3 linked regions of the Natrinema sp. SYSU A 869 genome follow. The protein of the gene in region 1 binds, or shares a complex with, the protein of each later gene. Links are inferred from orthologs where the notes say so. Each region holds a gene or a part of one and is shown in the gene's direction. Other genes may lie near its edges. The genes, in order: K6I40_RS11130, K6I40_RS17680 and K6I40_RS27045.

Evidence for each region.
Region 2: K6I40_RS11130 (region 1) and K6I40_RS17680 share a complex: the UniProt entries of both Methanocaldococcus jannaschii proteins name them as parts of the RNA polymerase complex. The link is inferred for Natrinema sp. SYSU A 869 from one-to-one orthologs.
Region 3: K6I40_RS11130 (region 1) and K6I40_RS27045 share a complex: the UniProt entries of both Methanocaldococcus jannaschii proteins name them as parts of the RNA polymerase complex. The link is inferred for Natrinema sp. SYSU A 869 from one-to-one orthologs.

The regions. Positions count from the first base shown.
Region 1 is NZ_CP082249.1:598,619-608,786, forward strand. The notes cover bases 4,282-7,254. They hold K6I40_RS11130 (DNA-directed RNA polymerase subunit L), read left to right. Parts: upstream 4,282-5,612; coding sequence 5,613-5,897; downstream 5,898-7,254. Other genes in these bases: K6I40_RS11125 (rhomboid family intramembrane serine protease), read right to left, coding at 4,282-5,510; K6I40_RS11135 (hypothetical protein), read right to left, coding at 6,050-6,931; K6I40_RS11140 (hypothetical protein), read right to left, coding at 7,091-7,254. In the rest of the region: K6I40_RS11095 (permease), read left to right, coding at 1-362; K6I40_RS11105 (zf-TFIIB domain-containing protein), read right to left, coding at 1,553-1,735; K6I40_RS11110 (hypothetical protein), read left to right, coding at 1,908-2,303; K6I40_RS11115 (METTL5 family protein), read left to right, coding at 2,303-2,944; K6I40_RS28380 (hypothetical protein), read right to left, coding at 2,950-3,603; more of K6I40_RS11125, read right to left, coding at 3,666-4,281; more of K6I40_RS11140, read right to left, coding at 7,255-7,915; imidazole glycerol phosphate synthase subunit HisF, read right to left, coding at 8,002-8,817; K6I40_RS11150 (hypothetical protein), read right to left, coding at 8,935-10,029; K6I40_RS11155 (hypothetical protein), read right to left, coding at 10,026-10,168. UniProt on the Methanocaldococcus jannaschii protein: DNA-dependent RNA polymerase (RNAP) catalyzes the transcription of DNA into RNA using the four ribonucleoside triphosphates as substrates.
Region 2 is NZ_CP082249.1:1,920,589-1,930,775, reverse strand. The notes cover bases 5,770-8,761. They hold K6I40_RS17680 (DNA-directed RNA polymerase subunit H), read left to right. Parts: upstream 5,770-7,147; coding sequence 7,148-7,375; downstream 7,376-8,761. Other genes in these bases: K6I40_RS17675 (DNA-directed RNA polymerase subunit B''), read left to right, coding at 7,376-8,761; K6I40_RS17695 (group I intron-associated PD-(D/E)XK endonuclease), read right to left, coding at 5,770-6,047. In the rest of the region: K6I40_RS17720 (hypothetical protein), read left to right, coding at 1-576; K6I40_RS17715 (HVO_0476 family zinc finger protein), read left to right, coding at 636-1,289; K6I40_RS17710 (protein-L-isoaspartate(D-aspartate) O-methyltransferase), read left to right, coding at 1,385-2,014; K6I40_RS17705 (protein-L-isoaspartate O-methyltransferase), read left to right, coding at 2,068-2,814; K6I40_RS17700 (bacterio-opsin activator domain-containing protein), read right to left, coding at 3,433-5,556; more of K6I40_RS17695, read right to left, coding at 5,565-5,769; more of K6I40_RS17675, read left to right, coding at 8,762-8,956; rpoB (DNA-directed RNA polymerase subunit B), read left to right, coding at 8,960-10,187. UniProt on the Methanocaldococcus jannaschii protein: DNA-dependent RNA polymerase (RNAP) catalyzes the transcription of DNA into RNA using the four ribonucleoside triphosphates as substrates.
Region 3 is NZ_CP082249.1:3,803,973-3,814,112, forward strand. Bases 4,838-7,782 are described here. They hold K6I40_RS27045 (RNA polymerase Rpb4 family protein), read left to right. Parts: upstream 4,838-6,104; coding sequence 6,105-6,461; downstream 6,462-7,782. Other genes in these bases: K6I40_RS27035 (MBL fold metallo-hydrolase), read left to right, coding at 4,838-5,497; K6I40_RS27040 (50S ribosomal protein L21e), read left to right, coding at 5,789-6,097; K6I40_RS27050 (DUF655 domain-containing protein), read left to right, coding at 6,581-7,177; K6I40_RS27055 (16S ribosomal RNA methyltransferase A), read left to right, coding at 7,349-7,782. Outside these bases: K6I40_RS27010 (elongation factor 1-beta), read left to right, coding at 1-195; K6I40_RS27015 (hypothetical protein), read right to left, coding at 329-757; K6I40_RS27020 (MBL fold metallo-hydrolase), read right to left, coding at 897-1,607; K6I40_RS27025 (terpene synthase family protein), read left to right, coding at 1,751-2,746; K6I40_RS27030 (cystathionine gamma-synthase), read right to left, coding at 2,808-3,974; more of K6I40_RS27035, read left to right, coding at 4,139-4,837; more of K6I40_RS27055, read left to right, coding at 7,783-8,188; K6I40_RS27060 (mechanosensitive ion channel family protein), read left to right, coding at 8,309-9,472; K6I40_RS27065 (HemK2/MTQ2 family protein methyltransferase), read left to right, coding at 9,469-10,041; K6I40_RS27070 (PQQ-binding-like beta-propeller repeat protein), read left to right, coding at 10,111-10,140. UniProt on the Methanocaldococcus jannaschii protein: DNA-dependent RNA polymerase (RNAP) catalyzes the transcription of DNA into RNA using the four ribonucleoside triphosphates as substrates. This subunit is less well bound than the others.

The DNA.
Region 1 (10,168 bases):
ACGATGCGATGGACGGCGTCGAACTCTCGTGGGGCGGCGTCGAGCAAACCGAGCACAAACGACTGAACTTCGCGAGCGACGATCTCGAGGAGGTCAGCATCGACTCCGATGCCGGCACCACGACCACCCGCTCGTCGGGCGTCGAGACACAGGTCGCCGGCCTCAAGGGACTGAAAGGCGGCGAAACGAAAGAGACTACCTCGAGTTCGACAGTCGACGACCAGACGGCGAAACTGAAAGAACTGCGCGAGCAACAGCGTGCAGAGGAACTGGCGACGGCCGACGACAGTGCCGTCGACACCGTGACGAACCCGTTTTCAGGTCTGCTCGAGCGGTTGCGGAAGCTCGTAAAACGGAATTAAGACCCCGCCCGCTAGAAGAAATAGCGTGTTGTATCGTAATACCTGAAAGTGAAATTAATGCACATAGATTTATAATCCGTCGGTGGCCTTGCCCACATATGGCCAAAGGCCTAGACGTCGGAACGATGAACATCCTGTCAGCACAGCAGGATGGGAACGATACGGTTTTCGTGCAACAGCGTAACTCATTCGTCGAGATCGAATACTCGGATATGGCCGAGCAGATGCTCTCGCGAAGCGAAGTGCTCCACATCCGCAAAGATGACAAGGTCTACGTCGTCGGTGACGATGCCCTGAACTTTGCGAACATTTCAACAAGGAGACTCGCCGTCCGATGAAACACGGGATCCTCTCAAACGACGAGCAGAGCGCGATCCCGATGATGAAGCTCATCATCGAGCAGGTCGTCGGCGAGCCCGCGTATCCCGACGAGAAACTCTACTTCTCGTCCCCTGCGGATCCGATTGACTCCGATCTCTCGACGCTGTACCACCAGAAGACAATCGAGTCGTTCCTCGACGACATGGGGTACGACTCCGAACCAATCAACGAGGGGATGTCCGTCATCTACAGCGAACTCGCGGACAACAACTTCACCGGACTGGGGATCAGTTTCGGTGCCGGGATGACGAACGTCTGTCTCTCTTACTACGCGGTGCCCGTCATGAAGTTCTCCGTCGCCCGTGGTGGCGACTGGGTCGACGAGCAGGCTGCCCGTGCGACCGGCACGCCCGTCGACAAGGTCACCTCGATCAAGGAAGATGACTTCGAACTCGACTTTACGACCGATGTCGGCGGCGTTGAGGGCGCTCTCTCGATTTACTACGAGAACCTGCTCGACTACGTCATCGAGAACATCGTCAAAGAGGTCGACGAGGAAGACGTCGAGGAAGGGCTGGACGTCCCCGTCGTCGTCACCGGCGGCACCTCGAGCCCCAGTGGCTTCGAGGCGCTGTTCCGTGACCACCTGGAGGACGCGAACATTCCGTTCTCGATCAGCGGCGTAACCCACGCGAACGAACCGCTGTACAGTGTCGCCCGTGGTGGCCTCGTCGCCGCGCGCTCCGACGAGGACGCCGAGCACCAATCGGACGACGAAGAAGCGGAAGCGGCAGCCGCGAACGAGTAATTCGTCGGGGCTGGGTGTCGCGATTCTTTCGGTACTCGAGAAACACCAACGCGTCTCGAGGCTAGTCGTTAGCCGATTCCTTGTAGAAGCGATTGAACGCGTCCCGCCAAGACTCGGGATCCTCGCCCTCAGGCTGGTGTTCGACGGGGACGTCGGCGAACCCACAGTGAGGGCACGTGACCGTCGACACCTCTCCGAGCGAGAATTCTTCGACGGCACCCCGACACCGCGGACACTGCTCCATACGTGTAACTTTCCCGGGGCATCCTTAACTCTATTCGAACCTATCGTGGAACGGGAACGTTTCCATCGATCGAATCGGGTGTTCGGCACTGCAGACGGCATCGCGCCGACTCAAGTGTATTACTACTGCGTATTCAAAAAACTTTTGTATGCAAGCCATGTATGGTTCGGTAATGAGTACGACATCGTCCCATAGATCCGCGATTGATCGCTGTCAGCCCGCAGACGCCACTCCTGTCGCCCTCGAGGCCGCGGCACTCGAGTCGACGGCACCAGAGTATCTCCGCGATCTCAAGGCCGAACTGACCGACGAGGGGATGGTTCTCGCCGAACTGACTGTCGACGCGTGTTTCGACGAGGATTGCTCGCTCGCGACGCAGGACGAAGTGGATCGCATCCGCGGCTACGTGCGCGCCGGTTCCTTCCTCGGCGTCGGCACCGTGTCCGTCACCGTTGACGACGTTGCGGATCCCGAGAAGGTCAAACCGGCGCTGGCGGCCTGTGCCGAACGGGCCGACCGCGAGGGGCTCGCGTTCGACCTCGAGGGACCGATCGCCGTCAACGCCTGATGGCCGGTCCCTCGCGGCGTACGCTCGCCCGCCGACTCGAGTCGATCGCGGACTTTTCGGAGCCCGCCGTCGACCTCGAACAGTATCTGACACCCGCGGAGCTGGCAGCACACATTTGCCATCTGGCCGGCTTACAGGATGATCTCGAACGGCGAGTCATCGATCTTGGAACCGGTACCGGAATGCTCGCGATCGCGGCGTCGCTCGCCGGTGCCAATCGGGTTTCGGGGATCGACGTGGATCCGGGCGCGCTCGAACTGGCTCGCCGGAACGAACGAACAGTTCTGGACGATCGCAGAGACGGAAGCGACCGCGCTCTCGAGTGGCTCCGCGGGGACGTCACTCGGCATCCGTTTTCGACGACTGATGCGACAGTCCTCTCGAACCCCCCGTTCGGCGCTCAACGCGGGAATCGGCATGCAGATCGGGACTTCCTCGAGACGGCCAGCAAAATCGCTGCCGTCTCCTATACGATTCACAACGAGGGCAGTCAGGAGTTCGTCGAGGCCTTCGCCGCAGACGAGGGCGGCGACGTGACCCACGCGTTCCGGGCCGAATTTCCCATCGCGAAGCGATTCGAGTTTCACACCGAAGCCCGGGAGACGCTCGAGGCCGAGGTCTTCCGAATCGAGTGGGAGTAACAGTATCAGGTTCGCTCGGGACGGATTCGGGGGCCGGAATTACCGCGATCCTTGCCGACGACGCGTCGGACGCTGGCCCCCACGAGGTATCCGAGCACCGCGAGTGGGAGGCCGACAACGAGTGCAGCGCCCGTCCCATCGGCGATTGCCTCGGGCAGTGAGACGATCAGGGTCATGTTTCCGACCGTGTATTCGGTTCCGTACCGTGCGAGTCCGATGCCGAACGGGACGCTGGCGACCAGCGCGAACGTCGGGACGAACCCGGAATTGAGGGCGGCGCTCAGAGCGCCGACGCCGACGAGCAAGCAGGCGGCAACAACGATCTCGTGATGGAGTTCGGCTCCGCTCCACGTTTCGACGGCTGCGTTGGCGACGCGGTCGCTGCCGGCCGTCATCCCGACTCCCACCGCGGTTGCGAGTGCGAATATGGCTGCCAAGAGAACGAGAGACAGGGAGGCGATCGGACGGCGGCCGACGAGCACCGTCCGAACCGGCCCGCGGAGGGACTGCCCCGCTCGGCCGGACCACAGCGCAGTGAGTCGCGTGGTGACCCAACGGAGTCCCGATCGAGCGATGCTGACGACCCAAGACAGTACTGTGAGGACGAGTGAGTGCCCCTTCTCGGCGAGACGGCGAAGATGCGCCCCATCTAATGACATACGAGTAACTATTTTGAAAGCCGATAAAAAGTATCGCCGATCGACCGCGTCACCGGGTACGCTTAGCCGACCGTATCGTACGTTTCCTCGCTCGCGACCGCGACCCGCGTCCCATCGACGGCCGCATAGATCGACTCGTTCTCGTGGTCGAAGGTGACCCCGCCCGCCATCGTCGTTTCGTTTACGTCAGGAATCGGCGTCGTCGCGACGGCGTCGTTCTCGGTTGAGGCTACCTCGAGCACGAACGTCCCGTCGTCGGAGCCGATCGTCACGTTCCGGCCGGCGATCCGCGCCTCGGCCCGTGACTCGTTCGATTCGTATGCGAGCTCGTTTGTCTCGCCGTCTTCACCCAGCCAGACCTGATAGACGGTGTCGTTGCCGACTGGTTCCCAGCCGATGCGTTCAACGTGGGCCGTCTCGCGCCAGCCGGGACCTCCAACGGAGACCGTCTCCTCGCCGGTAAAGGCGAGGCGTTGTGCGCTGACCGCCTCGATCCAGATCTCCCGCTCGTCACTCGAGACAATCACCCCGCTCGACTCGAGGCCCTCGTCGCTCTCGAGGGCATCGATGCCGATGCCGCTGACGAGCCCGTTCTGGACGTCTTCGACGTACTCGATCGTGTAGTCCTCGATCTGGACGGCCGAATCCGAGGACGCGGTGGTCTCGTCGACAACGAGGAAATTGGTGGGGATGGCGATGCCGGCGAGGACCGCGAGGATGCAGATAACCGCCAGAAAGGCGGTCTGTTTGCGGCTGAGATCGAGCAGCGAACTCGAGTCGCGGGCTCGCGTTCGGGTGCCTGCGGCGATCTCGCGGACGCGGTCGATGCGTGCGGTGACGGCTCCGTCTCGATAACTGGCATCGGCCAGCTCGAGCACCCGATCGATCGACGGCCGACCGCTACCGTCCGACCGGGGTGTCGGCCGCGCTGACTGAGTGAACAGCCCCTCGAGTCGTCGGGGGACGAGCGGCCGCTCCGACGCGGTCATCGAGAGCGTGACCACCAGTGCGAGTACCGACACGACGGCGACGCCCAGTCCCTGATAGAGGACGTACGTGTTCTCGCCGCCGAACCAGTAGATCGCCCACAGTCGCTTCGAAAACCCGAACAGGAGGACTGCGAGCCAGAGTCGCAGCGGATTCGGGCGCTCCCCCCGGCGCTCGAGGAGCGCAATGCCGAGGACGAAGCCGAGAAAGAGGCCCAGCGCGTGGCCCTGAATGGCGATGCCGGCCCACGACGGGGCAGAAGGCGGGCTTGGCTGGGCGGTGTAGACGCTGATCGGATGCCGGAGCGCGTAAAAGAGTCGCAAGACCACGCTCTGGACGCCGAGGGTGCCGACGATCGTGACGATCGGGTAATGGGTAATTGTGAAGCCGGCGAAGGCGAAGACGACACCGGAGAAGCCGATTACGGGACCGAGCGCGAACAGGCTCGTCACTAGTCCAATGCCGATGACGACCAGCGGAAAGACCGCGAACGCCCGCACTCGAGGATCGGTGTGCCAAGCGTTGGCCCGCGTCGGGTCGCTCTCGGCTGGGTAATGCCCCCAGATGAATTCTGCGAGCGGTGCAACGACGACCGTTCCAGCCAGGTTTCCGATGAGGTGACTGGGACCGGCATGGGAAAACGCTGCCGTGGCCATCCCGAGCGGGTAGAAGTACGACCACGTTCGGTAGGGAATCGTCACCGGATCGTCGACGTTCGTGATCCCGTCCTGAACGAAGAGATAGACGCAGACCACGAACGCGATGACGATGAGCGATCCCCATGGGACGCCGTACACGAATCGTGACTGGAGCACATCACGCCAGCGCCGAGTCGGCCGATGGACCCGTCGAACGACCGCGATCGACCCCACCAGCACCGCGGCGACGAGGACCGTCAGTAGGGCCGTAAGCGAGAGCATATCTCGTGGTTCGAACCGGGGCGTATAGTGATTTGCCTTCAGCGAGCCGCGACGAGCGGCGGCTTCGAAAGGTACAAGCAGCCGACGGCCGGACTGGATAACATGGAACTGCGGGTCACCGAGAGCACCGAGGATGAACTCTCGATCGAAATCGCCGGCGAGGACCACACCTTCATGAACGTGCTTAAGGGCGCATTGCTCGAGCACGATGACGTGAGCGCAGCGACCTACGACGTCAACCCCGAACAGTCGGGTGGGCAGACCGAGCCCATCCTGACCGTCAAGACCGAGGGCGGCGCTGACCCCCTCGAATGCCTCGAGGACGGGGCCGTGACCGTCCGCGAGAAGGCAATGTCGTTCCGAGACGCGTTCGAAACGGCCGCCTGAAGGCACGGCCCGCAGTCGGCCGATAGCCGATCGCACGACTCGATTTCGGCTCTCGTTTTTCGCTCGAATCGGTTTGCCTGCCCGTCACCGACAGCGGTGACTCGATCACGGTCGTCGAGTGACGGCGACTCGTCAGTGCGTCGCATCCCTCGTCAGCACGTCGCATAAACGGTGTAGATGTCCCCGTTCGGGGCGGCGTGAACGTTGATTCCTTCCGCGTCGAACCCGGTTTGCATCTCGTCGCCGTACCGCGAGCGGTACTCTGCGGCGATCGCCTCGGCGAGGGCCGACTCATCGGTGTAGTCCGCAGCCGAGACGGCCGTAATGACGACCGGTACCTCCTGGGGTATCGCGTCGCCACATGCGTGATCGAACTCGTCGGCGGCTACGCTCTCGGGATCGGAATCCCCGAACTCGCGCTCGACGAGCCGCCGATTCTGGTACTCCGCGTAGGCCGAGAGGCCGCTGTCGACGGTTCGGCTCTCGGCGTCGTCTCGTTCGTCCTCGAGTCGGTCGTGAATTTCCTCTTCCGTGGCCTCGAGATCGAGACCCCCAGCCTCGGACCCCTCGCCGGGTGCATCTGGCGGCGACGGCGGTCCGAGCCCTGGTAGCACCGACAGTGGGACGATCCCCGTCGCGAACAGCGCGATGACGACGCCGAGGACGGCGAAAACGGGAAGATAGGGTTTCGCGACCTCGAACCAGCTCGGCGTCTCGAGGTCGCGTTCCAGACCCTCGTAGGTCCGCTCGACCTGCTCGAGGTCCGGGTTGCCACAGCGCGAACACGGTGGGGTGTTTCGGACGTGCTCGCGGCCGCAGTTCGGACAGGCCCAGACGTACTCCGGGCCGGTTTCGACGGTTCCGGACGGTATCGGCTCGCGATCGGTGTCAGGAGCGCCGTCGCTCCCGGCCCCGGATTCGCTCTCCTCGTCGACGCGAACGATCGCCTTCTCGAAGCTGTTGTGACCGCAGGCGTCACAGGGAGGGTCGTTTTCCGCGTGCGGTTTCCCACACCGCGTACACCGCCAGTTCACTGATAGAAGAGCACGACTGCGGAGGGATAAGCGTATTGGGCGGCCGAACGCATCGGCCCGTGAATCGGCAGTCCCGACTCGACAGCATTCTTTCGGTCGCTCGGTCCGCGTTTCAGAGAGACAGACGGCTCGGATAGCGTTCGATCGAATACGGTCCGGCTAGCACGTCGCGTAGAACACGTAGACCGATCCGTCGACGACGTGGATGTCCAGTCCCTCGCCGTCGTATCCGGGGCCGGTGACCCGATCGCTCGGAGCCATGATCGCCGCGAGGTCCGCCGCGAGCGATTCCGCGTCGTCATAATCGGTCACTGAGAAGCGGACCCGTACTTTGCCGGCGGTCGGTTCGCCACGACAGTCGACACCGAAGTCACTCGAGTCCACCGAATCCGCCGTCCTGCCGTCATACTCGTGCGCCACGAACGCTCGGTTGTTGTACTCCGCGTACGCCGCGATCCCGTCGTCGTACGTCCGCGAGTACTCACGCTCGTCCTCGAGGAGGTCGTGGACCAGCTTTTCGGTCTCTTCGAGGTTGATACCCGCCGCCTCGGCTCCGTTGCCGGGCGCGTCGGGTGGTGACGGTTGGCCGATCCCGGGTAGCATCGACGGGGTGACGACTCCAGTCGCGAACAGCGCACCGATCAGGACGACGACGGCGACTACGGGCAGGTACGGTTTAGTGACTCCCAGCCAGCCCGACGTGTTGAGTTCCCGGTCGACGTCGTCGTAGGTCTGCTCGGCCTTCTCGAGGGTTGGATTGCCACAGCGCGAGCAGGGTGGATTGTTCTTGACGTGCTCGCGGCCACAGCTCGTGCAGGCCCAGACGTAGGATGGTCCGGTATCTATTCCGCCAGCCGGCGAGGACGTCGACTCGCCGTCCCCCTCGCGGACGATCGCCTCCTCGAATGCGTTGTGCCCACACTCATCACAGGGTGGGTCGTTCTCCGCGTGCGGTTTCCCACACCACGTACACCGCCATTTCACTGATACTAATCGGTAATCTCTCGAATATAAATGTATCGGATACTGAACGAAATCCATCGATCGAACGCGACTCGCTCGAGTTGGAGTCAGAGACGAACGGGAACGTCGTGCTCGTCGAGGTAGGCCTTCGTCTCCTCGATCGAGTACTCGTCGAAGTGGAAGATCGAGGCCGCGAGGCCGGCGTCGGCACCCGCTTCGGTGAATACGTCGTACATATCCTCGGGGCCGCCACAGCCCGAGGAGGCGATAACGGGCGTATCAACCGTGTCACAGACCGCCTCCGTCAGCGCCAGGTCGTAGCCGTCTTTCGTTCCGTCCTTGTCGATCGAGTTGACGAAGAGTTCGCCTGCACCGCGAGACTCGGCCTCTGCCGCCCACTCGAGGACGTCGATCCCGGTCCCTTCGCGGCCGCCCTTTTTGGTGCACTCGAACCAGCAGGACTCGCCGTCGACCTCGACGTAGTGTTCGCCCTGTTCGTCGAAGCGCCGTCTGGCGTCGACGCTGATGACGATACACTGGCTGCCGAACGCACGCGCGCCCTCGTTGATCAGTTCGGGTCGCTCGAGCGCGCCCGTGGTGATCGAGACCTTGTCCGCGCCGGCCCGCAGCGTCTCCTTGATGTCTTCGGTGGTGCGGATGCCGCCGCCCACGGTGAGGGGAATGAAGACCTCGTCTGCGACGCGCTCGACGACGTCAAGCATCGTCTCGCGGCCTTCTGCGGAGGCGGTGATGTCGAGGAAGACGAACTCGTCTGCGCCGGCCTCGTTGTAGGCCTTGGCCATCTCGACCGGATCGCCGGTGTACTTCAGGTCCTCGAAGTTGACGCCGGTGTAGACCGCCGGGTTCCCATCCTCGTCGAGATCTACGTCGATACACGGGATGACTCGCTTGGTCAGTACCATGTGGTTCTTACGGGACCGTTCGCACCGGGGATAGTAAAGCGGTCTGGATCGGGTGTTGGGCGACCGTCCGTCTACGGATTCGCGACGGCGGACCCGGGTCGGCTCTGGACGGGCTATTCAGGCCGACTGGAGCCGCTTGCGGAACGCCGTGACAGCGTCTAGGAGGACCTCGAACTGCGATCGCAGGCGTACGTACTCGCCGTATTCGTCGCCGAGCGAGACGGCAGTGTCGGCGTCGTTGTCCGCGGCTCGCCGTATCTGCTCGTCGGTCCACTCGAGCGATCGCAACGTCTCCGCGAGGACGTACGTCCCGAGCGAGGAATAGGGTAGCGACTCCCGCACCGACGCGGCCGCGTCGATCGCGGCTGTCCGTTCCGCGCGGATCTCGTCGACGGTGTCGGGGACCGAGACCGTCCCGTCCTCGATTCCGTCGCGGACGCGCTCGAGAGCCCGATACCGCTGTTCGAACCGGACGGCCTCGTGGAGGCCGATTCCCAGTCTCCCGTCCTCGATCGCCTCGCGCAGGCCGTTTCTCGCACTCAAGACTGGATCCACGATGCGCCAGAGCACGCGTTCGAGGTGGTCATCGAGATCCGAATCAACGCCATCGAGCCAGTCCCGATCGTTCCGCTGGGCCGGAAGGTCGGCGACGTCGACGCGATCGATCGACGCCTCGAGTGCGGCGTCAAAGACCGATGACATATCCGCCGGCTCGTCGAGTCGGTCCCGGTAGCGCTCGTCGAGGATGGGTTCGACCAGTGCTTCATCGTCGATCGCGGCGAAGGTAGTCGTCGCAACTCGGGCATTTTCTCGAGCGTCGCGCGTCGTGTGCAGCGCGTGGTACAGCTCGTCGCCGGTCGCCGCGGCGGCCTCAGCTCGGTGCTTGCGGGCGCTGTTTCGGCCGTCGCGGATCGCCTCCCTGACGACGCCGTTGGGAACCGTCTCGGCGTCGAGCGGGTCCGGCACGTCAGCGAGCAGGGTGTCGACGCGCTCGAGGCCCTCGTCGACGGCGCTGGCGGCGGGGACGACCGGAACCGGCCACTCGATCGGCGGTGACGAGTCGGTGACGACGGCGGCGGCGTCGGCCGCAGTGAACGTCGACCCGGTATCGTCGCTCCAGGGCATGCCGTTGCAGCCGGCGACCGTCGCGCCGCCGATCGCGGCGAGTCCCGCGAGGAACTGCCGCCGGTGGCCGCCACGGTGTCCCGTCATCGGTCGCTTACCTCGTTCGTCTCGTTTCTCTCGTCCGTTTTCCGGGATTCGTTTACCGTCGTCTCGTCGGTCGTCGTGTCGTTGGCTTCCGTCTCGTTGGTCGACTCTCCATCCGTCGCGTCGGCGGGAAGTCTGCCCG
Region 2 (10,187 bases), 1.3 Mb from region 1 along the record:
GACACTCGGGGATACGATATTAAGGGGATCGAACTCACTGACGACCGCTACACGGTCGAACAAGGATTCATCCGGAACAAGTACAAGGCGCTCGACGTCAATGGGGATGTCGTTCTACGGGGGAAACAGAAGATGTTGAAAATGAAAGAGGAGTTCCCCTTCGTCGACGCCGACGACAACGAAGTGTTCACCGTGAAGGCCGGCGGGATTATCGACGTCGCGGGGAACTACGTGCTTTCGGACGCACAGACCGGCGAGGATATCGTCATTCTGGACAACGACTACTCTCTGCTACAGGATACGTGGAAAATCCGCGACGCGACCACCGAATCGAAGTTGGCCGAAATCAACTCTCGCGGTGCGATGGTGACGCTGGCCCGGAACATCATCCCGTTCGGCGGCTGGATCCCACACAAGTACGAGATCACCGACCAGGAAGGCGCTCACGTCGGGTCCATTGACGGGCAATTTTCGCTACGCGACCGCTACGAGATTACGATCGACGACGCCAGCAACGTCCCGAAAGAGCCCATCGTCGCCGCGGCGATGGTCATCGACGCCATCCAGGGGAACTAGAGGGAGCGAACGACGACGGCTTCAATCGTCTTTTAGGTACGTAGCTGCTATAGGGGACTATGAGCGATATCCCGGAGCGCGTTCCGACGGTCTGTCCGTCGTGCTCGCCGGACCTCGAGACGGTCCACGAAGTATTGACGGAAGGCGGCGGTACCATCACCGTTCGGTGTAGCGAGTGTAGTCACGTCCACAAGGTTCGACCCGAGCGCGAGCCCGAAGTCACACTCGACGTAGTCGTCTCTCAGGGCGGCGAATCCTTCACGGCGAACGTCACCACGGCCGAAGACGAGACCGTTGAGGTCGGCGACGAGTTCATCCTCGAGACCGAGGAAGTGCTCTCGACAGTCCGCGTGACGAGCGTCGAACTTGACGGCCAGAAGCGGGTCGAGGGGTCCACCGCCGACGAGATCAAGACCGTCTGGACCCGCGAGGTCGACAACGTCGGTGTCAACGTCACCGTCCACCCGCAGGACGGCTCGAGAGATGATAGCCGGAGCATTACGGTCCACGTCCCCGGCGACTACGAGTTCGAGGTCGGCGCGGTCGAGTCCTTCGGCGACGACGAGTTCGAGATCGACGCCTTTGTCGTCCGCGGCGACGCCGACGGCTACCGACGCGACCGCTTCGACATGGAGGGCGATACCGCCCTGGCGAAGGACGTCAAGCGCGTCTACGCCTACGACGAGCAGAGCAGCGCCTGGTCGGCCTGGTAATCGATCCGCGAGTCCGGGCGTCGATGCGAACCCTGAACCCCGGTACTCGCCACCCGATCCCCTACTGTTCTCGAGCGCGTATTCAACCACGATCCATGTCCGATAGTTACGAGGCTTCACGCCAACGCATGGTCGAGATGGTTGCGCCGCGTGTCGACGACGACCGGGTCCTCAAGGCCCTCGAATCAGTCCCGCGTCACGAGTTCGTCCCGCCCGATCGCCGGGACAGCGCCTACGCCGACCGTCCCCTGCCGATCGGCGACGGGCAGACGATCAGCGCACCACACATGGTCGCGGTCATGGCCGAGCTGCTTGAGGCCAACCCCGGCGACAACGTTCTCGAAATCGGCACTGGTTGTGGCTACCACGCCGCCGTCACAGCCGAGCTGGTCGGTGACGAGAGCGTTTACACCGTCGAATACAGTGAAGAGCTGGCCGAACAGGCACACGACCAACTCACAGTGCTTGGCTACGACGACGTTTCGGTCCGCATCGGTGACGGCCGCGAGGGATGGGCCGAGCACGCGCCATATGATGCTGCCTACGTCACCTGTGCAGCGTCCTCGTTTCCCGATTCCGTCGTCGAGCAGGTCCGGATCGGCGGTCAGTTGCTCGCACCGATCGGAACCGGCCATCAGACGCTCGTTGACGCAACGAAACTGCCGGACGGCTCGCTCGAGCGGACCGAACACGGCGGCGTTCGGTTCGTCCGGATGCGAGGGTAGGTGGGGGACCGCGCAAGCGGGCCATTGATTACGACTGCTCCGATAGCTGGCGTATGGAACCCGCGGTACTGCGAGAGGATATGGTCGACGGCCTCGAGTCCCCGCCGAGGGACATCCTCGCAGACGAGGACCTCGCTGTCGCGATGCGCGACGTCCCTCGGCACGCGTTCATCGACGACGAGCGAACGGCCTACGCTGACCGCGAACACGAGGCGCTGGGCACGCGCGTCCTCGCACCGAGCACCGTCGCTCGCTTGCTCCAGGCGCTGGCCCTCGAGGACGACGAGACCGTGCTGATCGTCGGTGCCGGCGTCGGCTACACGGCGGCCGTCACAGCCGAACTCGTCGGTGAGACGAACGTTCACGCCGTCGACATCTCTCGGCCGCTGGTCGTCGAAGCCCGGGGGAACCTCGCTGACGCAGGCTACGACGGTGTCCTCGTCGACTGCCGCGACGGTGCGAACGGCCTCCCCGAGTACGCTCCCTTCGATCGTATCTTGCTCGAGGCCGCAGCCGTCGATCCGCCTCGCGCGCTGCTCGAGCAGTTGACTGGCGAGGGACGACTGGTCTTCCCACGTGGCACGCACCAGCAGCGACTCGAGGCCGTCTCTGCCGACGGTAACGTCGATCGATTCGGCCCCGTTTCGTTCGATCCATTACTGGTCGAGGGCGAACAGTCGGGGGCCGTCGAGCGCAACCGAACGACGCGTGAGGACCGCGAACGAGCGCAGCGACGTGCCGAGTCCCGCCACGGCTGGGAGCAGGACTGGATCGAGTGGGAGGAAACGATCGAGCAGTAGTCCCGGCGGACCCAATCACAATAGCTTCTTCGAGCAAGCAAGAACTGACCGACGAGTGTGCTCTCGACTGTCTGATCGAGGCGACTCATCGCATCTCGAGACCCAAAGCCGTGTCTCGAGGGTGATAGCACGATCGAAAGGGTGGGGAAAGGGGGGGGGGTGGCGACAGTCTGTCTTAGATCGCCATATACGGGTACACACTAGTAGTGGTTAAATATGGGTTCTAATTAGTAAGTGCATTCGACCAGATAGACACTAATCAATTAGTATCGGGGTAGTAAATCAGTGAAGCGAACATCTATACGGTATTACTTGTAGTTCCATCCTTGATGGCCGAGATATGTGGTCAGCTAATCGGGAAACGCGGGATCCACTCTCACGGGACGATTGAATGTCTCTTTGGACCGAGCTCGTCGTCAGAAGCAGCTCATATCATTACATCACCGGACCGCTTGCTGGTGAGAACAACGGAACGCTATCGCTATTGGATGTGAATACACGGAAAGGGGTGGGGGGGGGGTGGCGACAGTTAGTCTTAGATCGCCATCTATTGATACGAACCGATGATGATTAAGTATACTTTCTAATCATTTGTGCATCGCTCTATGGCGGTACTAATTAACTAGAATACCCGTCGAAGGCCAATGTGACAAGTTTTCGTTCGGCTGCTCGGAGGTGATAGTGATACGTCGGCGGTGATACGTCGAGCGCGTCCGCGAGGTCCTCGCCCGTACTCTCTCGCGGCCACTCGAAGAAGCCGCTGTAGTGAGCTGCCTGCAACGCCTCGAACTGCTTGTCAGTGAGCCGCTCTGCGAGGTAGGTATCGAGCTGTCGCGCCGACCGCGTGTGTGTTGTCTCCCGTTTGGCCACCAGCTCTGTCTCTGGATACTCCTCTCCGATCGCCTCGACCAGCGATCGCGTTTCGACGCCCTGTGGCACCTCGAGGACGAGTGTCGACAGTCCGTCCTCGGCCGTCGCCATCTGCACCTGCACGTCGTAGGTCCGCAGGACGTCGAGAAACGGTGTCGACACGACCGTCAATTCGAACAGCGTCTCCCCGTCACCGTCGGACACCACTGAGAGCGTTTCGATCGATGCCCAGTCTGCCTCGAGTTCGGTGAGCGACGCCGTCGATGGTGCGCTGATGAAGAGCACGACCCCGCCCTCTCCGCGATCGATGACTCCCTCGACGGCTATCGGCTCCGCAGTTTCGACCTGCGTCGAGAGCCGGTTGAGAAGCAGCCGCGAGTCTCCCACGGCGAGTTCGAGCTCGAGTCGGCTGTCGGTCAACATCGCTCGGGTCCGCTCGACCGACCGGATCGCGTGCCCGATCGTCTCCCCGAGTTCGGCCAGCACCTCCCGCTCGCTCTCGCCGACCGAATCGGCCCCCGCGACGTGGACCACCAGCACGCCGTACCGGCGCTCGTCGGCGATCAGTGGAACTCCGAGCACCGTCTGATAACCGTAGGTCAGCGCCTCCTTGCGCCGCGACTTCCACGTCTCGTCCTCGAGGACATCGTGTATCAGCTGTCCCTGCCCCGACTCGAGGATATCGCGGACCAGCGTGATCTCGGGTGCCTGATCGCCATCGTCACGGATCCCATCGATGTAGGCCGCATCGATTCCGGACCACGCAGTCGGTGCCGGCGGTTCGTCGTCGCTCGCGGCGATCCAGGCGAAGCGATATCGGTCCGTCTCGGCGAGACGATCGCACACCGTCTCCTCGATCGCCGCGCGCGTCGATGCCTGTGCAACACTGTGGTTAATCTCACGAACGATCTCGTTCGTGTGATTGAGGCGCGTCAGCTCTTCGTTTTGCTGCGTGAGCGTCCGGTCATGGTCGCGGAGCAACTGCTCGCGTTCGGCCCGATCCAGTGCGGCCTCAGTGTTGGCTGCCAGAATGTGTAACAGCTCGGTCATCGTCTCGTCGAACCCATCGATGTCTTCGCAACCCGCGACCAACACACCGTGGGTTCCGAGCGGGACGATCAATTCGCTCCGGCTCAACGCGTCTCCCGTTTCGACGTTCTCCTCCCGCGTCACGTCCTCGTAGTAGGTACTGTCTCCCTCCGAAAAGACGTCCCAGACCAATCCTTCGCCCCGCTCGAACGTCGTCTCCGGATCGCCCGAACTGGGCGATCCCCGCGTCGACGCCACGTGCTCGAGGACGCCGGCCGTCGGCTCGAACGCGTAGACCGCGGCGACCGCCACGTCGAGGATTTCGCTCGCCGTCTCGACCGCTGATCGGCAGATCTCCTCTTTGGTTTCAGCCCGCATCAGATCCCGCGTCGTCTCGTGTAACGTTGTCAGCGTCCGCTCGTAGCGCCGTTCGCTCTCCCGAAGCTCCGTCTCCGTGCGGTACTGAGCGACGGCGTTCGTGATCTGATTCGCCAACAGTGCGTACTGCTTCTTGCCCGACTCCTTCTGGAGATACTGCGTCACGCCCGCGGCGATCGCCTCGCTGGCGACCTCCTCCGATCCCCGCCCGGTAAAAAGAATATAGGGGAGGTCAGGATCGTCCTCACGAACGCGCTCTAACAACTCGAGCCCGGTCACCTCCGGCATCTCGTAATCGCTGACGATACAGTCGATGTCGCGATGTTCGATTACGCCGAGCGCTTCCGCGCCGCTCGTCGCCGCTTCGGTGACGATCGATTCGTGCTCGCGCTCGAGCATCTGTCCGGCGAGGTCGGCGAAGCCGGGTTCGTTATCGACGATGAGTACGGTGATTAGTTTCGTCATTGGTTCCGCTACCTACTATCTCGTTCGTCGATACATCGATAAAGAGATACTAAACAATTAGCATTCGAATTGATTCTCCTCGAATCACCTAGTACCTCCATCTCGATCGAAATCACAATTGATCGACGGATAATCGATTTCGGATTCAAAACAGTGCTCCAGCTTCTGTTCGGTTGCGTCGGCCGTATCGATCCGATAAAACGGTCCGTTTTCGGGATACTAGACGAGAAACGCGTCGGTCGAATCATGAGACGTTTCCTCGTGGTAGACGCCGTTTTCGTCGTTTGCGAGTGGGTATTGAACCGGATCGTTTCCGCTTTGTTCGACCAGCCAGTTTTGCACTGAAGCCGATAGAGATCGGTTCCGTCGTTGACGACGAGACCATATTTGTCGTTGTCGCCGAACGGAATCGAGACGCTGTAGTCGCAGGCGACCAGTTTGGAAATCGCTCTCGCTTCGGTTTCATCGCCGACCGCTTTTGAGTTACGCATCGCGTCCCGCGCCGCCCATTGACAGAAAAACGATTGGACAGATCAGTAGCGATCAGTGGATCTCACTGCTATACTCATCACTCGAGAAGTAGCATCAGCAGAAAACGCCCGAGGCGGGATTTGAACCACTTGAACGTCGCTCGCTCTATCGTTCAAATCCCTCGTTTCATCTTTTCCGCTCATGAGTGACGAGTACACGCTACGCGGCACTCATCGGAATTGTTCGCGGAAGAAGACGCCCGAGGCGGGATTTGAACCCGCGTCACAACCGTGACAGGGTTGTATGATGGGCCACTACACCACCCGGGCTACCTGCAACTCTTCATTTCCCGGTGATAGTATTAAGGGTTTTGCTCTGTGGTCGTTTGTAAGCTTTGATGACAAATATTCCGTCCGCAAGACAACCACCGTGCTAACATCAGCCAATTCATCCAATGGTTCACTTATGTTAGAACGTGACTGAAAAGTACTCGAGGTGGGATTTGAATCGGGAAACGCTCGGTCGATCCGTTCGTTCACCGTCTACTCCTCTCTCACGAATTGGCGTCAGCAGAAAGCGCCCGAGGCGGGATTTGAACCACTTGAACGTCGCTCGCTCTGCTCGCTCGTTCTATCGTTCAAATCCCTCGTTTCGTCTTTTCGCTCATGAGTGACGAGTACACGCTACGCGGCACTCATCGGAATTGTTCGCGGAAGAAGACGCCCGAGGCGGGATTTGAACCCGCGTCACAACCGTGACAGGGTTGTATGATGGGCCACTACACCACCCGGGCCACCTGCAACTCTTCATTTCCCGGTGATAGCATTAAGGCTTTTCAATTAGACGCCGTATGGTATGGTCGTTCGCGCCACGATTTCCACTCTCGAACCCGGAATACGCGCCGGATCGTGGCACTAAATCACACGACCCACAAGGAATATAACTGATAACCGGGTACTCTCGAGTGTGATCGACGGTTCCGGTCAGGTTCGCCCGGCCGGGTAGCCCTGCTTGTGCGTCGAGTTAGTAACCGTTAAATGCCTCCCGCCGCTATCTGCCTGTAGTATCTCGTGACAGCCGCTTCTCTCCCGATAGCCGACACGCACACCCAACCCAATACATGGTAGACGTAAGCCAACACGAACTCGTTCCGGAGCACACCGTTCTCGAGGAGGAGGCTCTCGAGGACGTGCTCGAGGAATACAACATCGACCGTACAGATTTACCGAAGATCGAGCGTAACGATCCCGCTCTGCCGGACGAGGCGGAGCCGGGTAACGTCATCAAGATCGTTCGCGACTCGCGGACAACCGATCAGTCGATCATATACCGACTCGTGGTAGAATAAATGGCAATTGAACTCAACCGCGACAAACGACGAGAGATTTCACGCGAATATTTCTCGAAGGAACGGATCGCCGAACACCACTACCGTTCGTTCAATGCCTTCCTCAACCGGGGAATGCAGCGGGTCGTCGACGAGAAGGAGACGATCGATACGGACATCGGCGACAAGGAAGGCGAGGAGCCGGTCCACGTCAAACTGGGCGACGTCCGTGTCGTCACGCCGCGTGTCCGTGAGGCGGACGGCTCCGAAGAACTCCTCTACCCGCAGGAGGCCCGGCTTCGAAACATCACCTACTCCGCACCGGTCTTCATGGAGATGTCCATCGTCAAGGGCGAGGAAGGCGACGAGCGGGTCGTCGACTCGACCGAGACGAAGATCGGTCGGATGCCAATCATGGTCGGCTCCGACAAGTGTAACATCGCCGGCTTCTCCGACGAGGAACTGATCGAGATCGGAGAGGACCCTGCAGACCCCGGCGGCTACTTCATCGTCAATGGCTCCGAGCGGGTGCTGATGACCAGCGAGGACCTCGCACCGAATAAGATCCTCGCAGAGTACGACACCAAGTACGGCGACGAGATTCAGGTCGCGAAGACCTTCTCGCAACGCCGTGGCTACCGTGCTCTCGTGTTGTGCGAACGGAACCGTGAGGGTCTCCTCGAGGTTTCCTTCCCCTCGGTATCGGGCTCGATCAACTTCGTCACTCTCGTGCGTGCGCTAGGCCTCGAATCGGACGAAGAGATCGTCCACAAGGTCTCGAACGACCCTGAGGTCGTCAAGTACATGCTCGAGAACCTGGAGGAAGCAGAGGTCCAGACCGAGGAGGAGGCCATCGAGGAACTGGGCAAACGCGTCGCCTCTGGGCAGGGCAAGAACTACCAGCTCAAGCGGGCCAACTACGTTATCGATCGCTACCTGCTTCCCCACCTCCATGAGGACGGTGTCGAGGAGGAGGACGTCCGGATCAACAAGGCCCACTACCTCTGTCGGATGGCCGAGGCCTGTTTCGAACTCGCACTCGGTCGACGCGAGTCCGACGACAAGGACCACTACGCGAACAAGCGACTGAAGGTCAGCGGCGACCTGATGAAAGACCTGTTCCGGACCGCGCTGAACAAGCTGGCCCGGGACGTGAAGTACCAGCTCGAGCGTGCCAACATGCGCAACCGGCAGCTCTCGGTGAACACGGTCGTCCGATCGGACGTCCTGACCGAGCGACTCGAGCACCCAATCGCGACGGGCAACTGGGTCGGCGGCCGCTCCGGCGTGAGCCAGCTGGTCGACCGAACTGACTTCATGGGCGTCCTGTCACACCTGCGTCGCCTTCGCAGCCCGCTCTCACGCTCGCAGCCCCACTTCGAAGCGCGGGACCTGCACGCGACCCAGTGGGGTCGCATCGGTCCCTCCGAGACGCCGGAGGGTCCGAACTGTGGGCTGGTGAAGAACTTCGCGCAGTCGATGGAGCTCTCCCAGAACGTCGAGGACGAACAGGAACTCAAACGCGAACTGGCATCCATGGGGGTCGAGGGCATTCCCGGCCTCGAAGGGATCGAACGAACGGCAGCGTCAGGGGACGACTAAATCATGAGCAGCCAACAACGAGAGGCGAAAGTCTACGTGAACGGATCGCTGGTGGGGACCCATCCCGATCCGCACGAACTCGCAGAACAGATCCGCGAAGCGCGACGCATCGGCGACGTGAGCGAGATGGTCAACGTCTCGGTCAAAGACCGAACTCGCGAAGTAATCGTCAACGCCGACGCGGGTCGTGCCCGACGACCCCTGCTGGTCGTCGAGGACGGCGAACCTCGCATCTCCCAGCAAGAAATCGAGGCGCTTCAGGAGGATGACCTCGAATTCGAGGATCTCGTCGATCACGGCTACATCGAGTTCATCGACGCCGAGGAGGAAGAGGACATCCTCGTCGGCGTCGACGAAGACGATCTGACCGAGAACCATACCCACCTCGAAATCGACCCGTCACTGATCTTCTCGATCGGTGCAGGGATGATTCCCTATCCCGAGCATAACGCCTCGCCCCGCATTACGATGGGGGCAGGGATGATCAAGCAGTCGCTGGGGCTGCCGAGCGCGAACTACCGGATCCGGCCGGACACGCGCCAGCACCTGCTGCACTACCCGCAGCTCTCGATGGTCAAGACCCAGACGACCGAGCAGATCGGCTACGACGAGCGCCCCGCAGCGCAGAACTTCGTCGTCGCCGTGATGAGCTACGAGGGATTCAACATCGAGGACGCGCTGGTCATGAACAAGGCCAGCGTCGAACGCGCGCTCGCGCGCTCGCACTTCTTCCGGACCTACGAGGGCGAGGAACGGCGCTATCCCGGCGGTCAGGAGGACCGCTTCGAAATTCCGAGCCAGGACGTCCGCGGTGCCCGCGGCGAGGAAGCGTACACTCATCTCGACGAGGACGGCCTCGTCAACCCCGAGACGACGGTCGACGAGAACTCCGTCCTACTCGGGAAGACGAGTCCGCCGCGATTCCTCGAGGAACCCGACGACATGGGTGGTCTCTCGCCCCAGAAGCGACGTGAAACCTCTGTTACCATGCGTTCGGGCGAATCGGGGATCGTTGACACCGTCACCCTCATGGAGGGCGAGGACGGCTCGAAGCTCTCAAAGGTTTCCGTGCGCGACGAGCGAATCCCCGAACTCGGGGACAAGTTCGCGTCACGACACGGCCAGAAGGGTGTCATCGGCCACCTTGCGCCACAGGAGGACATGCCCTTCACCGAGGAGGGCGTCGTCCCCGACCTCGTGCTGAACCCGCACGCACTGCCCTCGCGGATGA
Region 3 (10,140 bases), 3.2 Mb from region 1 along the record:
CGCCTCGAGAGCGCCCTTCCTGAGGGCGCGAAGATCAACGGCGTCGAACGCGACGAAGTCGCGTTCGGTCTCGTTGCGCTCTACCCGACCGTGATCGTTCCTGACGGCTCCGGCGGAACGGAAACCGTCGAGGAGAGCTTCGCAGACGTCGAGGGCGTCGAAAGCGTCGGCGTCGAGAACGTCGGCCGTATCTAACGCCGCCCGACGTTCGGTTTTAGCCGTTTCACTGGTACCACTCGAGAGCGGCGCATCCTGATCTGTGCGGTGCGAGACGGATCGTCGGACTCGATAGTCGAGTCGCTCGCGTTCAGTCGAGCGGAGCCTCCGGTTACTGCTCCCGGTTTGCGCCCAGATCGGCCTGTGAGACGATCTCCGCGCCGACCTGGGAGAGATCAACGGTCACGTCTTCGGTAACGGCCTTACTGATCTCGTCTAAGTTCCCTGCAAGCACCGTCAACACGTCGTCGGGATTAGTGTAGACCAGCATGTTTCCGTCCTGGCCCTCCGCGACGAGCTGGGTGTCGTTCAGGACGACCTGATCGTTCTGAATCGTCGCCGAGACGACCGGCAGTGCCGCTGGCTTCCCTGGTTCGTCGTCCTTGACTTTGCGGATGTGGACCGCGTCAAGGTCGATGACCTCCCTGTACTCCTTGATCTGTTCGGCGCAGTCGACCATATCGTTGAGGAGGGCGGTCCGCTTCTCGTTGCCGTGATCGCCGTCGAGGCAGTGCTGACAGACGCGGAGTTCGAGTCGCATTGTGCATCGGTTAGTGCCGGACACCGATGAGAATTCCGCTTCCGTCCGTTTCCGTTCCCATTCCTCTCCCGCGTTCGCATAGCGTCTCGTCGTGTCAAAGGGAGATCGGCTGCTGGAACGGGACTCTGGAACCGCCGACTCACTCCCGTAACTGGCCGTAAATATCTTGAATCCGTTCGGTCCCTTGGTCCACGTACCCGCCGTGATAGCAGACGGTGTGATCGATCTCAAGATCCGCCAGCGTCCCGACCGATTCGATCGCGCGACCCATTGCTGGCGTGAAACGAGGCTTCGGGCCGGCGAGTGGTTCCTCACCGTCGGTTCCCTCACCGCCGTCTGCGACGAGCGCGTCGCCGGCGATGAGCAGATTGCTGTTTGGAAGGTACAGCGAGACGTGTCCGGGCGCATGGCCGGGCGTCGCGACGACCTCCATCGGCCCAGCGAGCGTCGGAAACCGGACCCCGTCCGTCAGTTCGATATCGACGTCGACAGGCGGATACCGTTCGCCGTCACCCTTGATCGGGTCTAACTCACCCGAAATGTACGGCGCTTCGTCGTGGTGGGTCGCGACGACCGCATCGACTTGCTCGAGCAGGTCCGCGAGGCCGCCGGCGTGGTCCCCGTCGTGGTGAGTCAAGAGGACAAGCCAGATATCGGTGAGTTCGTACCCCAGCGACCGCAGATGGGTCCGAATACCCTCGAGGGAATCCTGCGGGCCAGCGTCGATCAGCACCGGGCCGCGCTCGGTTTCGACGAGCGTCGGAGTGATTGTGAACGTTCTCCCGCCGTATTCGACCGTGATCGGGAGCACGTGTACGCCTGTGTCGCGTTCGCCGTCGTCTGCCGACATACTCGAGTTGTTCACGCTCCTCACAAAAGGAGTATTCGTCCGGTTTCGTTCCGGTTATCTTCGATATCTACGTCTACACCGTTTACTGGTTTAGTATGTTGGGCTGACAAAAACCTTTTACTTTCCAGTCCGAACTATAGGTAATGAATACGGAGTCGAAGTACCCTACTCTCGAAGTCGAGACGGACCCGTTTTCGAATGCACCGCGGCGGACGCTCTCGGAGACAGTTCGGCCGCTCGCCGACGCGTACGACGAACGGATTGCGGACAGGGACCGATCGACGTGGCGGTGGTTCGACACGGTCGAACCCGAATTCCGACTGTCGTGTGTGGATGACGAGTACGGACGGCGCGTTCGCGACGCGAAAGTGCTTGCCACGATGTTTATCACTGTCATTGACGACGTCGCCGAACGCCACGGCGATCGGGCGACCCTCAAGGAACTGCTGTTGGTCCCGTTCGATTCCCGACCTGCCGATCCGACTCGAAAGGGCGTCGACGGGACGTACGTTCGATTCCAGCAGGAACTCTGGGACGCGCTGCTGGAGTGTTACGCGGCGAGTCCACGCGCAGACGAGTTCGCGGACCTGTTCCGGTTCGATGTCCGGCAGGCACTGCAGTCGGTCGACTACTCGGCACTGCTGGCCCAGTATCCCGGCCTCGCGGGCGAACGCGAGCTCCGGACGTATGACGTCTACAACATGATGCTCTTTCCGTTCGCTGATATCGACTTCGCCAACGCCCTCGCGTTCGAGCCCCGGGAGCTCTCGACCGTTCGGGACGTCGTCGCTCACGGCCAGCGAATGGCGCGTATCGGCAACTGGATCGCCACTTGGGAGCGGGAACTCGCCGAAGGCGATTACAGTTCGGGCGTCGTGATTCGTGCCCTCGAGTCGGAGGTCGTTTCCCACAAGGAGCTCCGAGCGATCCGAACGGCGACGACCGACGCGACCGTCGACCCGGTGGTCGACCGGATTCGCGATTCCGGAATCGAAGCCGAGTTCGTCGACCGGTGGTGTCGCGAGTACGAGGCGGCCACCGAGTACTGTGACGAGATTGAGTCCATCGACGTCCGCGCCTACCTCGAGGGGTTCGAGCCGATCTTCCGCTCGCAACTCGCGCGGCGACCGTCGGCGTAAGGGCGTCCGGCGGTGTGGCGTCGCTCGCGTCAGTTACGCACGTATAGCGTCGGCGAGTCGACTATGTGAGCACAGCGTCGATTGCCCCCTCGAGGTCGTCGATCAAGTCGTCGACGTGCTCGATGCCGACGCTCGCCCGGATCAGGCTGTCCGAGAGCCCAGCTTCGATGCGCTCCTCGCGGGGAATCGCGGCGTGAGTCATCGGTGCGGGCTGTTCGATCAGGCTCTCGACTCCGCCGAGGCTCTCTGCGAGCGTGAACACCTCGGTATTCGAGACGACCTCGCTCGCCTCCTCGAGGCTCGCGTCGAGTTCGAAGCTCAGCATGCCGCCGAAGTCGTCCATCTGCTCGGCGGCGATCTCGTGGCCGGGATGGGACTCGAGACCCGGATAGTAAACCCGCTCGACGTCGGGGTGATCGTTGAGGAAGTCGGCAACGGCGCAGGCGTTCTCGCAGTGTCGATCCATCCGGACGGGCAGCGTCTTGGTACCTCGAAGGACGAGGAAGGACTCGAAGGGACCGGGCGTCGCGCCGACGGAGTTCTGGTAGAAGCCCAGTCGCTCGTCGAGGTCTGCATCGTTCGTCAGGAGGGCTCCACCGACCACGTCCGAGTGGCCGCCGAGGTACTTGGTCAGCGAGTGCGAGACGATGTCCGCGCCCAGATCGAGCGGCCGCTGGAGGTATGGCGTCGCGAACGTGTTGTCGATCGCACACAGCGCGTCGCGGGCGTGGGCGATCTCTGCCGCCCCCTCGATGTCGACGATCGACATGAGCGGGTTGGTGGGGGTCTCGAGCCACAGGAGTGCCGTCTCCTCGCGGAACGCCGCCTCGATCTCGTTGAGGTCGGTCATATCGACGAAGGAAAAGTCGATGTCGTAGTCCTCGTAGACTTGCGTGAAGATGCGGTGGGTGCCGCCGTAGACATCGTTGCCGGTGACGACGTGGTCGCCGGCCTCGAGCAGGTTGAGCACGGTGTTGATCGAAGCCATCCCGCTGGCGAAGGCGCGGCCGTGATCGGCGTTCTCCAGGCTCGCGAGGTTCGCCTCGAGGTCCGTCCGGGTCGGGTTCCCGGTTCGGGAGTATTCGTAGCCGCGGTGGTCGCCCGGAGCATCCTGTTTATACGTGGTGTTCGCGTGGATCGGCGTCATCAGTGCGCCGGTCTCGTCGTCCGGTTCCTGGCCGGCGTGGATCGATCTGGTCTCGATCCGACGGTCAGAGTCGTCGTCCATACCGTCCCCAAGGGGATCGAACGGGGTTACTCTTGCTCCGGCGGGCAGGTCATCGACGGCCCTGCCGACCGCGCCCCGGATCCGCACGTTCTCGATAACCGCTCTGTTCTCACGCTGTGTGATTCTCGAGAGAGTATATTTGGTGGATTGTTATTTCATTCCGTATGCGCGTTCGACACGTCAAGTCGTCAACGGTCCTTGTCGAATCGGGAGACACATCGATCCTCTGTGATCCTTGGATCCTCGACGGTGCGTTCTACGGTGCTTGGGCCCACTACCCGCCGGTCAAACTCGAGCCCGAAGACTTCGACGTCGACTATATCTACATTTCGCATATCCATCCGGATCACTGCCACCGGGAGACGCTCGAGCGGCTCGACTCCGACATTCCGGTCCTGATCCACGACTACAACTGGGACTTTCTCAGACACAACATCGAGGCCGCCGGATTCGACGTTCGCGAACTGCCCCACGACGAGCGGATTCACCTTGGCGGTGACCTGCACGTGAACGTGCTCGCGTCGGATGACTGCGATCCAGAGGTCTGTGGCAATCACTTCGCCTGCGCGTGGATGGCTGAAGACGCCAGCACACAAGGCGTCGACGGCTCGACCCAGATCGATTCCATGGCCGTCTTCGACGACGGCGAGCACACCGTGCTCAATCTGAACGACTGTCGCTGGCCGATGTCCCGACACGCCGCCGGCCGAGTGAAACAGCAGTACGGCAAGATCGACCTGGCCATGTTGCAGTACACGTTCGCCGGCGGCTACCCGCAGGGGCGGATCGACTACTCTCACGAGAAACTGCTCGAGGAACGCGACGACCGCCGGCTCCAGTCTCTAGAGAACGCCGTCGGGTTCCTCGAACTACTCGAGCCCGACTACTATATGCCCTTCGCGGGGAGTTACACGCTCGCGGGCGATCTAGCAGATAGAAACGAGTACGTCGCCCGGTCGACGCGAACGCAGGCGCGAGACTACTTCGCAGACGAGGATCGGGTCGACGACGACGCCGAGTGCGTCCTCCTCAATAGCGGCGACTGGTTCGATGTCGCTGCTGGCGAGCAGTCTGTCCCCTACGAGCCCGTCGATCCCGACGAACGGCAGGAATACATCGAGACCGAACTCGCGGACCGGGAGTTCACCTACGAGTCGGATCCGATGCCGACGCTCGAGGCGTTTCGGGAGTACGTGCCGGCGGCCTACGAGAACTTCGACGCGAAGCGCCGCGGGATCGGGTTCGAATCGGAGACGGAGGTCGTCCTCTCGCTGGTCGACGACCACTACATGCGGTTTACGGCCGACGGCGGCGGACACGAGATTGTTGAGGGCCTACCGGAACGAACCGACCGGCGGCGAGTTCGGATGGAGATGGACCCCCGGCTGACGCTGCGAATTCTGAAGGGGCCGCGGTACGGCCACTTCAACAACGCCTACATCGGTTCCCATCTCGGTTTCTCGATCGAACCGGACATCTACGAACGGTCGCTGTTCTACGCGATGAGTTTCCTGCACGCCTGATATGCCGACTCAGACCGTCTCGGTGACGTGTCTCCTTCGAGACGGCAATCTCACACAGACGGTTGTCGTCCGAAACTGGCCGTCCGACGACCACCGAATTCATTGCAGTTCCCAGGCAGACGCAGGCGCACTGACCACCGTTGAGATGCCATACAGCGCAAGAATTCGATCTCGACGGATCGAGTTCTCGTCAGGGTTCGCGGCTGGCGACGCCGTCCGAGAACATTGAGAAAAAGGGAGGCGGAATACGTGTGTTTTATAACCGTCACCGGACAAAGCGGTCGTACGACTATGCCGAAATCTAATGGCCCTCGTCAGGGAACCCGAAGAAAGCTCGCGAACGATCCTCGAGACCGCGGTACCTCGCCGCCACAGCGTGCGATTCAGGAGTATGAGGAGGGGGAGAAAGTCCACCTAAAGATCGACCCAAGCATCCCGGATGGTCGCTTCCACCCGCGATTCGACGGTCGCACCGGTGAAGTCATCGGCAAACAGGGCGACGCCTTCAAGGTTGAGATCGTCGACGGCAGCAAGGAGAAAACGCTGCTCGTGACCGCCGCCCACATGCGCGCACAGAACCAGGAAAAGAGCCGGATATAACCGCAGGATGACGATCTTCAAAGAGATCGTCGACGAGGAGTTCCTGACGGTCTCGGAGACGAAGGAGCTGCTCGCCGACATCGAAGCCGAACGTGCGATGGACGAGGATCGCGAGCTGCGCTACGAGCTCGCGCGAGCGATCGAACACGCGAACCGATTCGCCGTCCTCGAGCCCGAGGAGGCCCAGACGCTCGTCGACGACCTGCTGGACATCGAGAAGGTTGACGAGCCGACGGCCTACAAGATCGCTAACCTGCTGCCACAGGACCGGGACGAACTCCGGTCGGTGTACGCACAGCAGCGGTACTCGCTGTCGGGGGACGAACTCGACGAGATTCTCAACGTCGTCGCGCAGTACGCCTGAGACGGTCGGCCGGAACGATATCGGCGTCTCAAGGGTGCGGATCGCCCGAAACCCTTCGTTGTCCGGTCGCCTGAAAGCGAGCCGACTCTTTAAGTACGCCGTCACCGTATTGTAAACCAATGAGCGAAGCCGATGGCGACGAGACGGACGTTCGGCGCGCGGTTGTGTTGGACTACCTCGCACACGGTCTGTCGGACGACGGCCGACCGCAGTACGCAAAGTCACCGGCAGGCTACGCTGTCGGCATCGATGACTTCCAGCTCTATCAGGTCGCGTTCGACGAGGACGAGCGGCTCACGATCGGCAGCGAAGTCGTCGTCGAACCGCCGGCCGAACGCGACATCGTTACCGAGTGTCACCGCGTCGAGTACGAGGACCTCTCCTCAGGTGCCCAGTCGGAACTCGAGTACGTCGTTGCCGACCTCGTCGAGGAGAACGAAGAGCGGTTCGTCGACTTCTACAACGATGCCCAGCCGATCACGCTGCGACTACACCAGCTAAACCTGCTGCCGGGGATCGGCAAGAAGCTCCGCAACGGCATCTTAGACGAGCGAAAGCGCAAACCCTTCGAGAGTTTCGAGGAGCTGTCCGATCGCGTCTCCGGGCTCCACGACCCCGATGAAATCCTCGTCGATCGCATTCTCGAGGAACTGCGCGACGACGACCTGAAGTATCAGACGTTCGTGGGTCGGCGCGAACAGGAACAGAACCAGTAGCGCGGCTCGCTCGAATGTGGTCGCGAGTTTTCCCCGCTTTCCGTCAATGAGAGAGAGAGAGCGCGCGGACTTTTTTGCGAGTGATTCGAGCGACCGTCGGAAGCGAGAACCCGTAGCGAAAGGGGACTGCGAGACGGTGCGTTTACACCTGCCCCAGCCAAAGCGCCGGCAATGAGAGATCCAGACGGACTGATCGCCCGGGCCGGCGTCCGCGGCGATCCGGACCGCGACCAGCACTTCCTCGTCGACGATCGCGTGCTGGACCGGCTGCCGACCTATCTCGAGGAGATCGATGCCGATACGAGCCACCTGCTCGAGATTGGCGGCGGAACGGGCGCGCTGACTGACCGGTTGCTTGCGGTCGGCGATGAGGTGACCGTCGTCGAGCGCGACCGCGAACTCGCCGCGTTCCTGCGCGAGGAGTTCGCCGAGGAGATCGACGCCGGCGAGTTAACCGTGATCGAGGGCGATGCTCTCGAGGTCGAACTCCCCGACTTCTCGGCGTCGGTGTCGAACCTTCCCTACGGCGTCTCGAGCGAGATCGCGTTCCGGCTGTTTCCAGAAAAGAAACCGCTCATTTTGATGTTTCAACAGGAGTTCGCCGAGCGGATGGTCGCAGAGTCGGGAACGAGCGAGTACGGTCGGCTCTCGGTCTCGAGTCAGCACTACGCGGATATCGAACTCGTCGAGTCGATTCCCAAGGAAGCGTTTTCGCCGCCGCCGGCGGTCCAGAGCGCGGTGATTCGAGCGATTCCGCGCGATCCCGATTACGCGGTCGAGGATGAGGAGTTCTTCCTGCGGTTCGTCAAGGCGCTGTTCACCCAGCGCCGGAAGACGATCCGCAACGCGATCCGGAACACGGCGCACATTTCCGGGCTTGCGGAGCCTGAAGCGGTCGTCGATGCGGCGGACGAGGACGTGCTGAGAAAGCGGGCCGGTGCGATGGCTCCGGCTGAGTTCGCCGCGCTGGCCCAGCTTGCGAGAGACGTCGGCGAGCCTACTGACGGCTGATCCCGACCGCCGGCAAGGCGGGTCGGCCGCTCCGCTCGAGTCGTGTAGGTATACCGCGGAGAACGACCCAACCAACGGATACTCAAAGCTGCGCGGACGACGAACTCGAGAGACGAACGCATGCTCGGATTCCTGACGCGGCTCAACTGGCTGTCGGAGCTGTTCCCAACGACGCCGCTAAAACTCGCGGTGTCGTTCGTCGCAGTCGGACTCATTGTCGCCGTGTTGCTCGCCTATCAGCGGGTTCATGCATGGATGGCCGAGCGAGTGAGGCCGCTGTACGCCGATGTCGTTTCGATGGCCCTTCTCATCAGCGCGTGTGCGGTCAGTACCGCCGTCGTCACGGGCGTTTGGGGTCGAACCGACGAGATCCAGCAGCTCTATCTGGACGACCCGAGCGGAAACACCGTTCCGCGCGCGATCTTTTCGTTCATTCTGCTCGTGCTGACGGTCATCGTGGCGCGGTTCGTCCGCCGGGTAATCGAGGAGGTGATGGACTCGACTGCGGTTGTCACCGAACACCAGCGGCAGGTCACCCACCGCCTCTCGCAGGTCATCATCTGGTCGGTCTCGCTCGTCGTCATTTTAGGCATCTGGATCGAAGATCTCGGCAGCCTGCTCGTCGGGGCCGGCTTCCTCGGGATCGTCCTCGGGATGGCCGCCAGGCAGACGCTCGGAACCGTGCTCGCGGGGTTCGTCCTGATGTTCGCCCGCCCCTTCGAGATCGGTGATTGGATCGAAATCGAGGACGACGAGGGGATCGTCACCGACATCTCGATCATCAACACGCGTATCCGGTCGTTCGACGGGGAGTACATCATGATCCCCAACGACGTCATCGCCTCGAGCATGGTGACCAATCGCTCGAAGCGGGGCCGACTGCGACTCGAGGTCGAGGTTGGCGTCGACTACGGAACCGACGTGGAACGGGCTGCCGACCTCGTGGAGGACGCACTCGACGACATAGACGAGGTGCTGTCCGCGCCGTCGCCGCAGGTGGTTGGCAAGTCCTTCGGTGACTCTGCGGTCCTGCTCGGTGTGCGGTTCTGGATCGACAAACCGAGCGCCAGACGCTACTGGACGGCCCGGACCGCTGCGATCGATGCGATCAAGCGAGCCTTCGAAGCCGAAGACATCAAAATCCCGTTCCCACAGCGCGAACTCTCCGGGCGGGCCGAGACAGGCGGGTTCCGGATCGCCGACGAGGGAACGACGACATCGTCCGAAGATACCGACGGCAAATCACGAGAACACCGCATGACGACACTGGAGAAAGACGAATGACGCTCGAGGATCGACGCGACGAGGAACCGGACGTCTACCAGCCCGCCGAGGACTCTCACCTGCTGGCCGAGGCGGCCTGCGAGCGCCTTTCGGGGGGCGAGACGGTCCTCGAGGTCGGCACCGGGTCGGGCTACGTCGCCAAACAAATCGCCGATGAGACGGACGTTCGCGTCATTGCATCGGATCTGAACCCCCACGCCGTCCGCCAGGCCAGCGCCGAGGGCGTCGAGACGGTACGAGCGGATCTCGTCTCGCCGTTCCGAGACGGGGCGTTCGACGCGGTCGCCTTCAATCCGCCCTATCTGCCGACCGATCCCGAAAACGAGTGGGACGACTGGATGGAGCGCGCGCTGTCGGGCGGCGAGGACGGCCGGGCCGTCATCGATCCCTTCCTCGAGCGCGTCGGTCGCGTGCTTGCGCCCGACGGGAGCGTTTACCTGCTCGTGAGCAGTCTGACGGGGGCCGACAAAGTGGTCGAAGAAGCCGGCGAACACGGGTTCAGCGCCGTGGCCATCGCCGACGAGTCGTTCCCCTTCGAGACGCTGACGGTGCTCGAGTTGCTCCGATAGCGGCCGAGATTCGAGCGGCGAGATACGTCATCAGAAGATTCTTTTCGAACGGGTGATAGGTTTCGGGGGATGCCCTCCACTCGACGGACGCTGCTGCGG